Regions from separate parts of the Streptomyces sp. NPDC050164 genome, predicted to be linked through region 1. Evidence: riboswitches for the same ligand, from Rfam matches in the RefSeq annotation. Region 1 holds a riboswitch; the other holds the start of a gene.
The links. A riboswitch is a leader RNA that binds a small molecule or an ion and turns the genes downstream of it on or off. The one in region 1 is predicted to bind cyclic di-AMP.
Positions count from the first base shown of each region.

Region 2: it holds a riboswitch for cyclic di-AMP, as region 1 does, so the genes downstream of both, ACIBNA_RS22745 (M23 family metallopeptidase) here and ACIBNA_RS00850 (NlpC/P60 family protein) in region 1, are expected to answer to the same signal.

Region 1 covers NZ_JBITJK010000001.1:162,802-169,574, forward strand. Annotated here, with positions in the region: gene ACIBNA_RS00835 (NlpC/P60 family protein) at 1-929, opposite strand, end outside; gene ACIBNA_RS00840 (hypothetical protein) at 1,352-1,705, shown strand; gene ACIBNA_RS00845 (hypothetical protein) at 1,683-2,696, opposite strand; gene ACIBNA_RS00850 (NlpC/P60 family protein) at 2,808-3,980, opposite strand; cyclic di-AMP (ydaO/yuaA leader) riboswitch at 3,989-4,162, opposite strand; gene pcrA (DNA helicase PcrA) at 4,453-6,773, shown strand, end outside.
Region 2 covers NZ_JBITJK010000017.1:37,849-44,621, forward strand. Annotated here, with positions in the region: gene ACIBNA_RS22735 (HPr family phosphocarrier protein) at 19-300, shown strand; gene ACIBNA_RS22740 (GntR family transcriptional regulator) at 474-1,169, opposite strand; gene ACIBNA_RS22745 (M23 family metallopeptidase) at 1,357-2,142, opposite strand; cyclic di-AMP (ydaO/yuaA leader) riboswitch at 2,156-2,320, opposite strand; gene ACIBNA_RS22750 (M16 family metallopeptidase) at 2,512-3,900, opposite strand; gene ACIBNA_RS22755 (M16 family metallopeptidase) at 3,897-5,291, opposite strand; gene ACIBNA_RS22760 (DNA topoisomerase (ATP-hydrolyzing) subunit A) at 5,751-6,773, shown strand, end outside.

The DNA.
Region 1 (6,773 bases):
ACCAGGTCACCGGGGAGCAGTTCGGAGCGGGAGACGCGGCGGCCCGCGTCGATCTGGGAGTACGTCGTGCGGGGCAGGGAGACGCCCGCGGAGCGGTACGCGGCCTGGACGAGGCCCGAGCAGTCGAAGGCGTTCGGGCCGGTCGCGCCCCAGACGTAGGGGCTGCCGAGCTTCTGGTAGGCGTAGGACACGGCGGCGGCCGCGCGGGAGTTGGGCGCCTGGGCGGCGGCGGATCCCGGGGCGGCCAGGGTGCCGCGCGGGCCCGTGGAAGAGCGTGAGGCGCGGTCCGTGCCTGGCGCTTCGCCGAGCCCGGAACGTTCCTGCGCGCTGAGCCGGGACAGCAGCTGCCGCGCGGAACCCAGCTTGCCGGTGACGGTCTTCTTGTGCCGCTTCAGTTCCGTCTGCCGCGACTTCAGGGACGTCAGCTCGATGTGGGCGGCGCCCCGCAGCTGCTCGATCTCCCTCAGCTGCTTGCGTACGCGCGTGACGGCGGCGTTCTGCCGGTTTCCGGCCCGCTCGACGAACTCGGCGTTCTTCAGGTACCGGTCGGGATCGTCGGACAGGGCTAGCTGCACCGCGGGGTCGAGGCCGCCCCCGCGGTACTGGGCGGCGGCGACCGCACCCAGTTCCTCGCGGGCGGAGTTGAGCCGTTCCTCCTTGCGTGCCGCCTGGTCCTGGAGGTCCTTCAGCCGCTGTCCGGCCGCCTCGGCCCTCTCCTTCGCGCCGTTGTACTTCTCGGTGGCGACCTCCGCCTCCTGGTACAGCTCGTCCACCTTGGCCTTGACCTGGCCGGTGGTGAGCTCAGGTTCGGCGTGTCCGGTGCCGTCGAAGCCCGTCGCGGTCGCCGCGCCCGCGAGGGCGATCGTGGCGGCCGTACGGGCCTTGTTGCCGCTAACGGAGCGCTGGCGGGGCTTGCGGTGCGCTGCCACCTGGGGGCCACGTCCTTTCCTGCGACCGCCGACGGGTGCGTACGGCCGCCAGGGGGGCGGACGGGCGGCCTGCGCGTCCGGCGACGGCCCGCACAGGGGAAGCGGACCGCCGCCGGACCTTCTCGGCGGTGGTGTCCGACTGCCGCCCCTGGCCCGGGCGGCGGTGGGAGCCGGGCACCTGGTGGAGGACGCTAAGCCTCGCCGCGGCGGCCCGGGGGCGGGTGCGCGGAAGTGTCCCGAGAGGACCGACGGTGACCGTATGCGACCGTGATCTCGTCTCGCCGCCGTCGACTTAACTCAGCGTGATGACCAATGCGCCGATTCGCGGGCGCGGGAGGGCGGGCGGGTGCTATGGGGCGCATATATGCATCCGACGGGCCGGTGCCGGGGGGGTGTGGAGCCCCTGATTAGGCTCCGGCCTCATGGACGTACTCATCCACCTCTTCGTCGGCCTCCACATCATCGGCATCGCATCCCTCCTGGGCGGTTTCCTCACCCAGATGAAGGCGATGGGCGAGGGCACCGCCCGCTACACCCCCGCGATGCTGCACGGCGCGCTGACGATGCTGGTCACCGGTGTGATCCTGGTCGGCCTCAACCAGGCCGACGACCAGTCCGTGAACAACATCAAGATCGGCGTGAAGCTGGCGCTGCTGATAGTGATCCTCGGTCTGGTCTACGTGAAACGGGACGACGAGAAGGTGGACAAGGGTCTGTTCGGCCTGGTCGGGGCGCTGACCACGGCGAACGTCTTCATCGCCGTTCTCTGGACCTGACCCGGCCGGGCAGGACGTAGGCCCGGGCCGAGGCGACCGCCCAGGCGGTGGTCCCGAGCCACGCGGCCACCGCGACCCACAGCAGGACCTCCCCGAGGCCGTCGAGCCAGGAGACGTCGAAGGTGGCGGCGACGGCCAGTGCGGCCGCCGCCGTCTTGGCCCAGGTGAACACGGTCGCCCAGCGGCGGATGTCGGTGCGGGGCCGGGGCCGTAGGAACTCGGCGGCGAGCAGGACGGCGTAGCAGGCCAGTGCGAGCACGAGCAGCACGGCGGTCACATGGCGCAGGACGCCGCGGTCGTCGTCGTTCCACAGGTACAGGCGTGCGCTGTCGGAGCTGATGAGCCGCGCCCCGGCCAGCGCCGAGATGGCGAGCGCCCCGCCCGCGAGCCAGTGGTCGCCGCGCCCCTCGGCCACCTGCCGCACATCGAAACGGGCCAGGGCGAGGACATACAGCACGAGCCCGAGCCAGAACAGCACCAGCGCCGCGTGCGCGAGCCAGGCCGCCGACTCCTCCGCGGCGAGCGTGGCGGCGAGCACGGCGAGGCCCTGGGTGGCCATGCAGCGCGCGAACACCGTCCCGGGCCCGCGCCGCTCCCCGTCCTGCGCGGGGAGGGCGAGCGGCAGCGGCCAGAGCAGTACGGCCAGCACCAGCAGTGCGGCTGCCAGAGACTGCGAGCCGGACGCCGAGAAGCCGGCGCCCAGGACGGCCGTCGCCGCCACGGTGGTGAGGGCGGCCGTCGCCACGGTGTCCAGGAGGCCCGGCACCCCCGCGTACGCCCGCCACCTGGTGCCGGCGAGCAGCAGCCGCAGGGTGAAGTCCGCGGCGAGCATCAGCCAAGCCGCGCAGGCCAGACCGATGGCGATGCGCGAGAGGACGTCGTACCCCGCCAGATCCAGACCGACCGACAGGGTGCCGGTCGCCAGCACGGCGGCACTGGCGGACGGCGCTCGCTGCGCCCACCAGGCGGTGGAGGGGGAGGGGCCGGGCATGTGGCCAAGGCTAGGAGGCGCCGCGCGCGTGACGAGCGGGGCACGCACGCGTGCGCCTCGAAAACACGCGAGTACCACCACGCGTGCGTGCCCTCGGTGACGTACGGGCCCTCAGGCCGGCCGCACCACGCTGTGGATCGACGACTCGCCGTCGTAGTAGATCGACTCCTCGCGCACATAGGTGCCGGGCTTCGGGGCGTGGATCATCATCCCGTTGCCGATGTAGATGCCGACGTGGGTGATGTCGTCGTAGAAGAAGACCAGGTCACCGGGCTGGGCCTGGGAGACGGGGACCGTGGTGCCGGCGTCGACCTGGTCGTAGGTCGTGCGCGGCAGGGTCACCCCGGCGGCCTTCCACGCGGCCTGGGTGAGGCCGGAGCAGTCGTAGGAGCCGGGGCCGACGGCGCCCCAGACGTACGGCTTGCCGATCTGGGCGCGGGCGAAGGCGAGCGCCTTCTCGGCCTTGGTGGCGTACGAGGAGTCGGCCGGGGCCGTCGAGGTGGACGAGCCGGAGCCCGCCGACGAGGAACCGCTGTCCTGCTGCTGGGCGGCCTCCTCCTCCTGCGCCTGCTGCTGCGCGGCCTGCTGCCGGGCCAGCTCGTCGGCCTTGCGGGCGGCCTCCTGCTGCTTCTCCCTCTCGATCGCCGCGAGCCGCGCCTTCTCCTCGGCGGTCAGCTTCGACAGCAGTTCGCGCGCGTCGGCGAGCTTGCGCTGGACGGTGGCCTTGGCCGTCTTCAGGTCGCCCTGAGTCTCGTTGAGCGTCTCGAGGCTCTCGGTGGCCTCCTGGCGCTCCTTCATCGTCTCGGACTGCTGGGTGACGTAGTCGTCGACCGCTTCCTTCTGACGGCCGGTCATCCGGTCCATCAGCTGGGTCCGGTCGAAGTAGTCCTGCGGGGTGTCCGCGAGCAGGAACGTCGCCGTGTCCGGGACGGAGGCGCCGGTGCGGTACTGGGCGGCGGCGAAGGAACCCAGTTTCTCCCGCGCCTCGTTGAGCTTCTGGGTGCGCTGCGCGACGCCGTCGAGGAGGGTGTCGACGCGCTTGCGCTGCTTCGCGGTCTTCTCCTTGGCCGCGTTGTACTTGTCGGTGGCCGACTCTGCCTGGCGGTAGAGGTCGTCGACCTTCTTCTCGACTTCCTCCAGGCTCGGCTTGCCGTCGGCCTCGGGGGCTGCGTTGGCCGACTGGGAGAGCAGGGCCACGGACGTGAGGGCCGCCGTTGCGAGGGCGGGGGTCCGTATGCCTGCGACGCGCGTACCTGCGGGACGCGACTTGCGGTGCGACGCCAAGGGAGGCGACTCCTTCCGTGCTCCGCCTACCGGGTTAGCTGTCGGGTTCGGGCGGGTACATCGGAAGGGTTGCCCTACGGCCGTCTCCGCAAAGGGAGTCGGGCCGATTCACCCCAGAGTTCTCGGTTGGGTCCCCGGCTCCGGCTGCCGCTACGGCATACCGGACTCGGCGGAGGCCGCGCGGCCCGGCGACGTTCGCCGGTGGGGGTCGTGCGGCCTGCCCGCACGGTAGCCAACTCGTGTGGCCCTTGTGAAGGTTGATGGGCGATATGCCCGATACATTTTCGTGACCTTACCCGAGAGCGTCGCCGAGAGGCATCGGTGGAGGGGGGTTGGTCACGACTTCGTCATAATTGTGACGGCCATAGCAGGCTGTGACCATGCGGGGGTGCAGGGTGACGAGGGGGTCATTCCGGCGATGTTCTCAGGGCGGCGGCGGGCTGTCAGTGGGGCGCCCTAGACTCGGAGAGCGATGAGCAGCCTCTTTGACGACAGCTTCCTGGCGGACCTCCAGGCCCAGCGGGGCCCTGCGGACGAGCCCCCGCCGCCACCCGAGGACGATCACTCTCCGGAGCCGGTTCCGGACGATCTGTTCGGCGGGAAGTTCGACGTGCCGCCGGACCGGGACGCCTACTACCGCGACGGCGCCCCGCGCCCGGTGGTGGACACCGCCGCCCTCCTGGAGGGGCTGAACGACAACCAGCGCGCCGCCGTCGTCCACTCCGGCTCCCCGCTGCTCATCGTGGCCGGCGCCGGCTCCGGCAAGACCCGCGTGCTCACGCACCGCATCGCCCACCTGCTCGCCGAGCGGGGCGTGCACCCGGGCCAGATCCTCGCGATCACCTTCACCAACAAGGCCGCCGGCGAGATGAAGGAGCGCGTCGAGCAGCTCGTCGGCCCGCGGGCGAACGCGATGTGGGTGATGACCTTCCACAGCGCGTGCGTGCGCATCCTGCGGCGGGAGAGCAAGAAGCTCGGCTTCACATCCTCCTTCTCGATCTACGACGCCGCCGACTCCAAGCGCCTGATGGCCCTGGTCTGCCGCGACCTGGACCTCGACCCCAAGCGCTTCCCGCCGAAGTCCTTCAGCGCCAAGATCAGCAATCTGAAGAACGAGCTGATCGACGAGGAGGACTTCGCCGCCCAGGCCTCCGACGGCTTCGAGAAGACCCTCGCCCAGGCCTACGCGATGTACCAGTCGCGGCTGCGCGAGGCGAACGCCCTCGACTTCGACGACCTGATCATGACGACGGTCAACCTGCTCCGCGCCTTCCCGGACGTCGCAGAGCACTACCGCCGCCGCTTCCGCCACGTGCTGGTGGACGAGTACCAGGACACCAACCACGCCCAGTACGCCCTCGTCCGGGAGCTCGTCGGCACCTTTGAGTACCCCGTCGACCTACCGCCGGGCCCGGACGACATCCCGCCCGCCGAGCTGTGCGTGGTGGGTGACGCCGACCAGTCGATCTACGCCTTCCGCGGCGCGACGATCCGCAACATCCTCCAGTTCGAGGAGGACTACCCGGACGCGACGACGATCCTGCTGGAGCAGAACTACCGCTCCACCCAGACGATCCTCAGCGCGGCCAACGCGGTCATCGAGCGCAACGAGTCCCGCCGCCCCAAGAACCTGTGGACCAACGCGGGTGCGGGCGCCACGATCACCGGCTACGTCGCCGACACCGAGCACGACGAGGCGCAGTTCGTCGCCGACGAGATAGACCGCCTCACGGACGCCGGCGAGGCGAAGGCCGGCGACGTCGCCGTCTTCTACCGCACCAACGCCCAGTCCCGTGTCTTCGAAGAAGTCTTCATCCGCGTCGGCCTGCCCTACAAGGTCGTCGGCGGCGTCCGCTTCTACGAGCGCAAGGAGGTCCGGGACGTCCTGGCCTACCTGCGCGTGCTGGCCAACCCGGAGGACTCGGTGCCGCTGCGCCGGATCCTCAACGTCCCCAAGCGGGGCATCGGCGACCGAGCCGAGGCGATGATCGACGCCCTCGCCCAGCGGGAGAAGATCAGCTTCCCGCAGGCACTGAAGCGCGTCGACGAGGCGTACGGCATGGCCGCGCGCTCCACCAACGCCGTCAAGCGGTTCAACACGCTGATGGAGGACCTCCGTACGATCGTCGAGTCCGGCGCCGGACCGGCCACGGTGCTGGAGGCCGTCCTGGAACGCACCGGGTACCTCGCCGAGTTGCAGGCCTCCACCGACCCGCAGGACGAGACCCGGATCGAGAACCTCCAGGAACTCGCCGCCGTCGCCATGGAGTTCGAGCAGGAGCGCGGCGAGGAGGAGCAGGGGACACTGTCCGACTTCCTGGAGCAGGTCGCACTGGTCGCCGACTCCGACCAGATCCCCGACGAGGAGGACGGCGACGGCGTCATCACGCTGATGACCCTGCACACCGCCAAGGGCCTGGAGTTCCCGGTCGTCTTCCTGACCGGCATGGAGGACGGCGTCTTCCCGCACATGCGCGCCCTCGGCCAGACCAAGGAGCTGGAGGAGGAGCGGCGCCTGGCGTACGTCGGCATCACGCGCGCGCGGGAACGGCTGTATCTGACGCGGTCCACCCTGCGCAGCGCCTGGGGCCAGCCGTCATACAACCCGCCCTCCCGCTTCCTGGAGGAGATCCCGCCGGCCTACGTGGAGTGGAAGCGGACGGGAGCGACCGCGCCCGCGTCCTCCGGCCCGGTCTCCGGGGTGGCGGCCTCGCTGTCGTCGTCCCGTTCGCGTTCGTCGGCGTCGGGCGCGTCCGGTTTCGCCACGCGCCGGACCTCCGAGAAGCCGGTCGT
Region 2 (6,773 bases), on a different contig from region 1:
ACCGAAGGGCAGCAACACATGGCTGAGCGCCGCGTCAACGTCGGCTGGGCCGAGGGCCTTCACGCCCGCCCCGCCTCCATCTTCGTCCGAGCCGCCACGGCCGCAGGCGTCCCGGTGACGATCGCCAAGGCAGACGGCAACCCCGTCAACGCGGCCTCCATGCTGGCCGTCCTCGGCCTCGGTGCCCAGGGCGGCGAGGAGATCGTCCTCGCCTCCGACGCCGAGGGCGCGGACGCCGCCCTGGACCGGCTGGCGAAGCTGGTCTCCGCGGGTCTCGAGGAACTGCCCGAGACCGTCTGAGCATTCTTTCGCACCTGATCCGGTGCACTCCGATCCGGTGCACCCTGAAGGGCTCGTCCGAATTCACCGGGCGAGCCCTTCGCCATTTCCGGTCGCGGGTCGTTTAATTCCCGTTCACGGGCAGCAGAAATAATCCCCCGCGAATTACCTGGTCTTTGTATACGGCTCGCGTGTTAATGCCGCGGGCTCGCCGTGTTTACGGGATGTTGCGAGTTCCTCACACGCTCGGCCCGCTCCCCGGCGGAGCCGAAACGCAGCCGGTGCGCGGCCGTCGCGCGCTCGGCGTGCAGCGCCGTGACCGCCCGCGCCCGCTCGCTGTCACCACGCGCCACCGCGTCCACGATCGCGCCGTGCTCGGTCCAGGACTCCACAGGACCGGCCGGCGCCTCGACGGTGTACATCCAGGCGATCTTGTGGCGGAGCTGGGTGAGCATCGAGGTCAGCGCGGGGCTGCCGGAGGCCTGCGCGAGCGTCTCGTGGAACCAACCGCCCAGAGAGCGCAGGTCGTCGCTGTTGCCCCGGCGGGCCCGCTCCTGGCCGAGCCTGACCAGGCCGCGCAGGACCTTCAGATGGGCCTCGGTGCGGCGCTGGGCGGCGCGGGCGGCGCCGAGCGGCTCCAGCAGCATCCGCATCTCCAGCAGGTCGGCGGCCTCCTGCTCGGTCGGTTCGGCGACGCACGCGCCCGCGTGCCGCCGGGTCACCACGAAGCCCTCGGCCTCCAGAGTGCGCAGGGCCTCCCGGACGGGGACGCGCGAGACGCCGTAGCGGCGGGCGAGGAGTTCCTCGGTCAGCCGGCTGCCCCGCTCGTAGACACCCGCGACGATGTCGTCCCGGATGGCCGTGCACACCGAGTGCGCGGGAATGCGCATGACCGACCTCCGTTTAATCCCCGTGAAACGTCGACGAGTGACGCGTGTTCCGTGACTCTATTGCAATGAGCCGGAATTTCCGACGGCGGACCGGAATCCATGGATATTTTTTGGACAGCCGGGCGTCACGAACGCCGAAAGCCCCGGCTCGGGGAGCCGGGGCCTCGGGATGCGAAGTGGTACGCCGTCAGACGTTCACGCCGTGCGAGCGGAGGTAGGCGACGGGGTCGATGTCGGAGCCGTACTCGGGGCTCGTACGGGCCTCGAAGTGCAGGTGCGCGCCGGTGACGTTGCCGGTCGCGCCGGACAGGCCGATCTGCTGGCCGGGAGTGACCTGCTGGCCCACCGAGACGCCGATGGACGACAGGTGGCCGTACTGGGTGTACGTGCCGTCGTTCATCTTGATCACGACCTGGTTGCCGTAGGCACCGCCCCAGCCGGCCTCGACGACCGTGCCCATGCCGACGGCGTGGACGGCGGTGCCGCTGGCGGCGTGGAAGTCGACGCCGGTGTGGCTGCCGGAGGACCAGACGGCGCCGCCGGACTTGTAGCCGGTGGAGACGTACGAGCCGGAGATCGGGGGCACGAAGGTGTTGAGGCGCTTGCGCTCGGCCTCGCGGGCGGCGCGCTCCTTGGCCTCACGGGCCTTCTCCGCTGCCTCCTTGGCCTCCTTGGCCGCCTCGGCGGCCCGCTTGCGGGCGGCCTCCTCGGCCTTCTTCTTGGCGGCGGCCTCCTCGGCGGCCTGCTTCTGGGCGACGGCCTGAGCGTCTACCTGCTGGGCCACGCTGTCGCCCATGGTGACGACTGGGGTGAGGCCGGTCTGCTCGACGGCGGGCTCGGTGGCGAAGGCCGGGGCGGCCACGGTGCCGATGACACCGGTGGTGGCGAGGGCCGCGACGCCCGCCGCGCGGGCGGTGCCGCGCTGCATCCGGCTGGGACGACGATGCTTCCCGGTGGCGCGGGTGAACGCCATGGAGTGGCTGGTCCTTTCCTTCCTTCTCGCCTACCGGGTTAGCTGACGGGTTCGGAGCAGGAAGGTCTCCTACGGACCCCCTCGCGGCTCGCGCGGGCGTCCGATTCACCCCAGGGACTGCGGTTGGGTCCCCGGCTCCCCTGGCTCGCGCCGTACGGGGACTCGGCGATGACTGTCCGGTGCCGCGGGTGCGGCGCACTGCCTGACGAACAGCCCGGACGAACCTAAGCGGGGCCACTTTCAATTCCCAAACGGATCCCCGTTTTTGTAGCGCATCCCACAGGGCAGACAGGCAACCTCCGCATCAATTCGGGCATAAAGGAGCCCTGGTGCCTTAGAAGACAACCAGGGCCCCTGCGCCGCGTGCTCCTACTCGGCGGTGACGACCGAGACTTCGCCGATCCCCAGGGCCTCGACCGGGCCCTTGATCTGCGCCGCGTCGCCGACGAGGACGGTCACGAGCCGGTCCACCGGGAAGGCGCTGACGGCCGCCGCGGTGGCCTCCACGGTGCCGGTCGCGGCGAGCTGCCGGTACAGCGTGGCCTGGTAGTCGTCGGGCAGGTGCTGCTCGACCTGGTCGGCCAGCGTGCTCGCGACGGCCGCCGCGGTCTCGTACTTCAGCGGCGCGACGCCGACCAGGTTCTGCACGGCGACGTCCCGCTCGGCGTCGGTCAGTCCGTCGGCGGCGAGGGTGCGCAGCACCGTCCAGAGGTCCTGGAGGGCCGGGCCGGTGTTGGGGGTGTCCACGGAGCCGCTGATGGCGAGCATCGCGGCACCGGTCCCGTCCGGGGCGGACCTCAGGACCTGGCCGAAGGCCCGCACCCCATAGGTGTAGCCCTTCTCCTCGCGCAGCACGCGGTCCAGGCGGGAGGTGAGGGTGCCGCCGAGGCAGTACGTGCCGAGCACCTGCGCGGGCCACACGCGGTCGTGCCGGTCCGGGCCGATCCGGCCGATCAGCAGCTGCGTCTGGACGGCGCCGGGGCGGTCCACGATGACGACCCGGCCCGTGTCGTCGGCGGTCACCGGCGGCACCGGGCGCGGCTCGGCCACGGAGCCGGTCCAGGAGCCCAGCGTGTCGCCGAGCAGGTCGTCGAGGTCGATGCCGGTGAGATCGCCGACGACCACGACGGTGGCCGTGGCGGGCCTGACGTGCCTCTCGAAGAAGGCGCGCACGGCGCCGGAGTCGATCGCGGCGACCGTCTCCTCGGTGCCCTGGCGGGGCCGCGACATGCGCGAGCCCTTCGGGAACAGCTCCTTGGAGAGCTCCTTGGCGGCACGGCGGCCGGGGTTGGCCAGCTCGTGCGGGATCTCGTCGAGGCGGTTGCGGACCAGCCGCTCGACCTCGCTGTCGGCGAACGCGGGCGCGCGGAGGGCATCGGCGATCAGCCCGAGCCCCTTGGCGAGCCTGGAGGCCGGCACCTCCAGGCTGAGCCGGACGCCGGGGTGGTCGGCGTGTGCGTCGAGGGTGGCGCCGGCGCGCTCCAGCTCGGCGGCGAACTCCTCGGCGGAGTGCTTGTCGGTGCCCTCGGAGAAGGCCCGGGCCATGATCGTGGCCACGCCGTCGAGGCCGGCCGGCTCGGCGTCCAGGGGCGCGTCCAGCAGCACCTCCACGGCGACGACCTGCTGGCCGGGGCGGTGGCAGCGCAGCACCGTCAGGCCGTTGCCGAGCGTGCCGCGCGCGGGGGCCGGGAAGGCCCAGGGCTTCGGCTCGCCCCCGTGCGGCTGGGAGTGGAACTGCATCGTGGCGAGCTCGGTCACTTCGCCACCTCCTCGTTCTCGTCGGTGGCTTCCACGGTCGCCGCGGATTCCGGGTCTTCGGTGCCTTCCGCGGCCTCGGCCTCGGGGTCGGCCGGGGCGGTCGGCTCGTAGACGAGCACCGCGCGGTTGTCGGGCCGCAGGCGGGCCTTGGCGACCTCCTGGACCTCCTCGGCCGTCACGTCCAGCACGCGCTGCACGGCGGTCAGGGCGAGCTGCGGGTCGCCGAACAGGACGGCGTACCGGCACAGTTCGTCGGCGCGGCCGGCGACCGTGCCGAGCCGGTCCAGCCACTCGCGCTCCAGCTGGGCCTGGGCGCGCTCCATCTCCTCGGCCGTGGGGCCCTCCTCGGCGAACCGGGCGAGCTCCTCGTCGATGGCGGACTCGATGACCGGGACCTCCACGTCACCGGACGTCTTCACGTCCAGCCACCCCAGGGAGGGCGCCCCGGCCAGCCGCAGCAGGCCGAAGCCGGCCGCCACGGCCGTACGGTCCCGCCGCACGAGGCGGTTGTACAGGCGGGAGGACTCGCCGCCCCCGAGGACGGTGAGGGCCAGGTCGGCCGCGTCGCACGCGCGCGTGCCGTCGTGCGGCAGCCGGTAGGCGGCCATCAGGGCGCGCGCCGGGACCTCCTCCTCGACGACCTCACGCAGCTGCTCGCCGATGATCTCCGCCAGCGTGCCGTCCTGGGGCGCGGGCTTGCCGTCGTGGCCGGGGATGGAGCCGAAGTACTTCTCGATCCAGGCCAGGGTCTGCTCCGGGTCGATGTCACCGACGACGGAGAGCACGGCGTTGTTCGGCGCGTAATAGGTGCGGAAGAACGCGCGCGCGTCCTCCAGGGTGGCCGCGTCCAGGTCGGCCATCGAGCCGATCGGGGTGTGGTGGTAGGGGTGGCCCTCCGGGTAGGCGAGGGCGGTCAGCTTCTCGAAGGCGGTGCCGTAGGGAACGTTGTCGTAGCGCTGCCGGCGCTCGTTCTTGACGACGTCCCGCTGGTTCTCCATCGACTCGTCGTCGAGCGCGGCCAGCAGGGAGCCCATGCGGTCGGCCTCCAGCCAGAGGGCGAGCTCCAGCTGGTGGGCGGGCATGGTCTCGAAGTAGTTGGTCCGCTCGAAGCTGGTGGTGCCGTTCAGCGAGCCGCCCGCGCCCTGGACGAGCTCGAAGTGGCCGTTGCCCTTCACCTGGGCGGAACCCTGGAACATCAGGTGCTCGAAAAGGTGAGCCAGGCCGGTACGCCCCTTGACTTCGTGGCGCGAGCCCACGTCGTACCAGAGGCACACCGCCGCGACCGGGGTCAGGTGGTCCTCGGAGAGCACCACGCGCAGGCCGTTGGCCAGGCGGTGCTCGGTCGCTGTCAGGCCCCCGGAGCCTGCCTGGGCTGTGGCCGTGTGACCCATGGGCATGTACGTCCCTTCGATCGCGGCGCGGTCGTTCAAACCGCGGTTTTTCCTGGCGAGTCCTGCCACTGTATGCAAGCGTGCGGGGCCCTGGTGAAGTTCCCGGGGGGCGTACGCGCAGAGCGAGAGGGGGAAGCGGCCGGGGGCGGTGTGCGGTGGTGACAGCGTGCCTGGCCGGGGGCCCGGCACCGCGGCGTTCCGCGCGCGGTGATCTCGGCGCACGGCAGGCGGCCCGGAGCCGGGCGGGCGGCGGGCGAAAGACCTCGGACAGGCCGGTCCGCGGCAGTCCTGAGACGGGGTCCCGGCCGCCGCCGCGGTCCGGCGAGCGGCACCCGCGGCCCGCGTGCGAACCCCTGCCGGGGAGGCCGTAGACCGGGTCCTGGTCCCGGTTGTCAGTGCGGCGGTCCACAATGGTCGGCGTCAGATCTCGTTCAACGCTTCAGCAAGGAGCCGGCAGCGATGGCCCGCCGCAGCACGAAGACCCCGCCGCCCGACGACTCGTACGAGGAGAGAATCCTCGACATCGACGTCGTCGACGAGATGCAGGGCTCCTTCCTCGAGTACGCGTACTCGGTCATCTACTCCCGCGCCCTGCCCGACGCGCGCGACGGTCTCAAGCCGGTGCACCGCCGCATCGTCTACCAGATGAACGAGATGGGCCTGCGCCCCGAGCGCGGGTACGTCAAGTGCGCCCGTGTAGTCGGCGAGGTGATGGGCAAGCTGCACCCGCACGGCGACACGTCGATCTACGACGCCCTCGTGCGCATGGCCCAGCCCTTCTCGATGCGTGTCCCCCTGGTCGACGGCCACGGCAACTTCGGCTCGCTGGGCAACGACGACCCGCCGGCCGCCATGCGGTACACCGAATGCCGGATGGCCGAGGCCACGAGCCTGATGACGGAGTCGATCGACGAGGACACCGTCGACTTCAACCCCAATTACGACGGCCAGGAGCAGGAACCGGTGGCGTTGCCGGCCGCCTTCCCGAACCTCCTGGTCAACGGCGCCTCGGGCATCGCGGTCGGTATGGCCACGAACATGCCGCCGCACAACCTGCGCGAGGTGATCGCCGCCGCCCGCCACCTGATCAGGCACCCGAACGCGGATCTCGATGCCCTGATGAAGCACGTCCCGGGCCCCGACCTGCCCACCGGCGGCCGCATCGTCGGCCTCTCCGGCATCCGGGACGCGTACGAGACGGGCCGTGGCACGTTCAAGATGCGCGCGACGGTGTCCGTGGACAACGTGACGGCGCGCCGCAAGGGCCTCGTCGTGACGGAGCTGCCCTTCACGGTCGGCCCGGAGAAGGTGATCGCCAAGATCAAGGACCTGGTCGGTTCGAAGAAGCTCCAGGGCATCGCCGACGTCAAGGACCTCACCGACCGCGCGCACGGCCTGCGCCTGGTCATCGAGATCAAGAACGGCTTCGTGCCGGAGGCGGTACTGGAGCAGCTGTACAAGCTGACGCCGATGGAGGAGTCC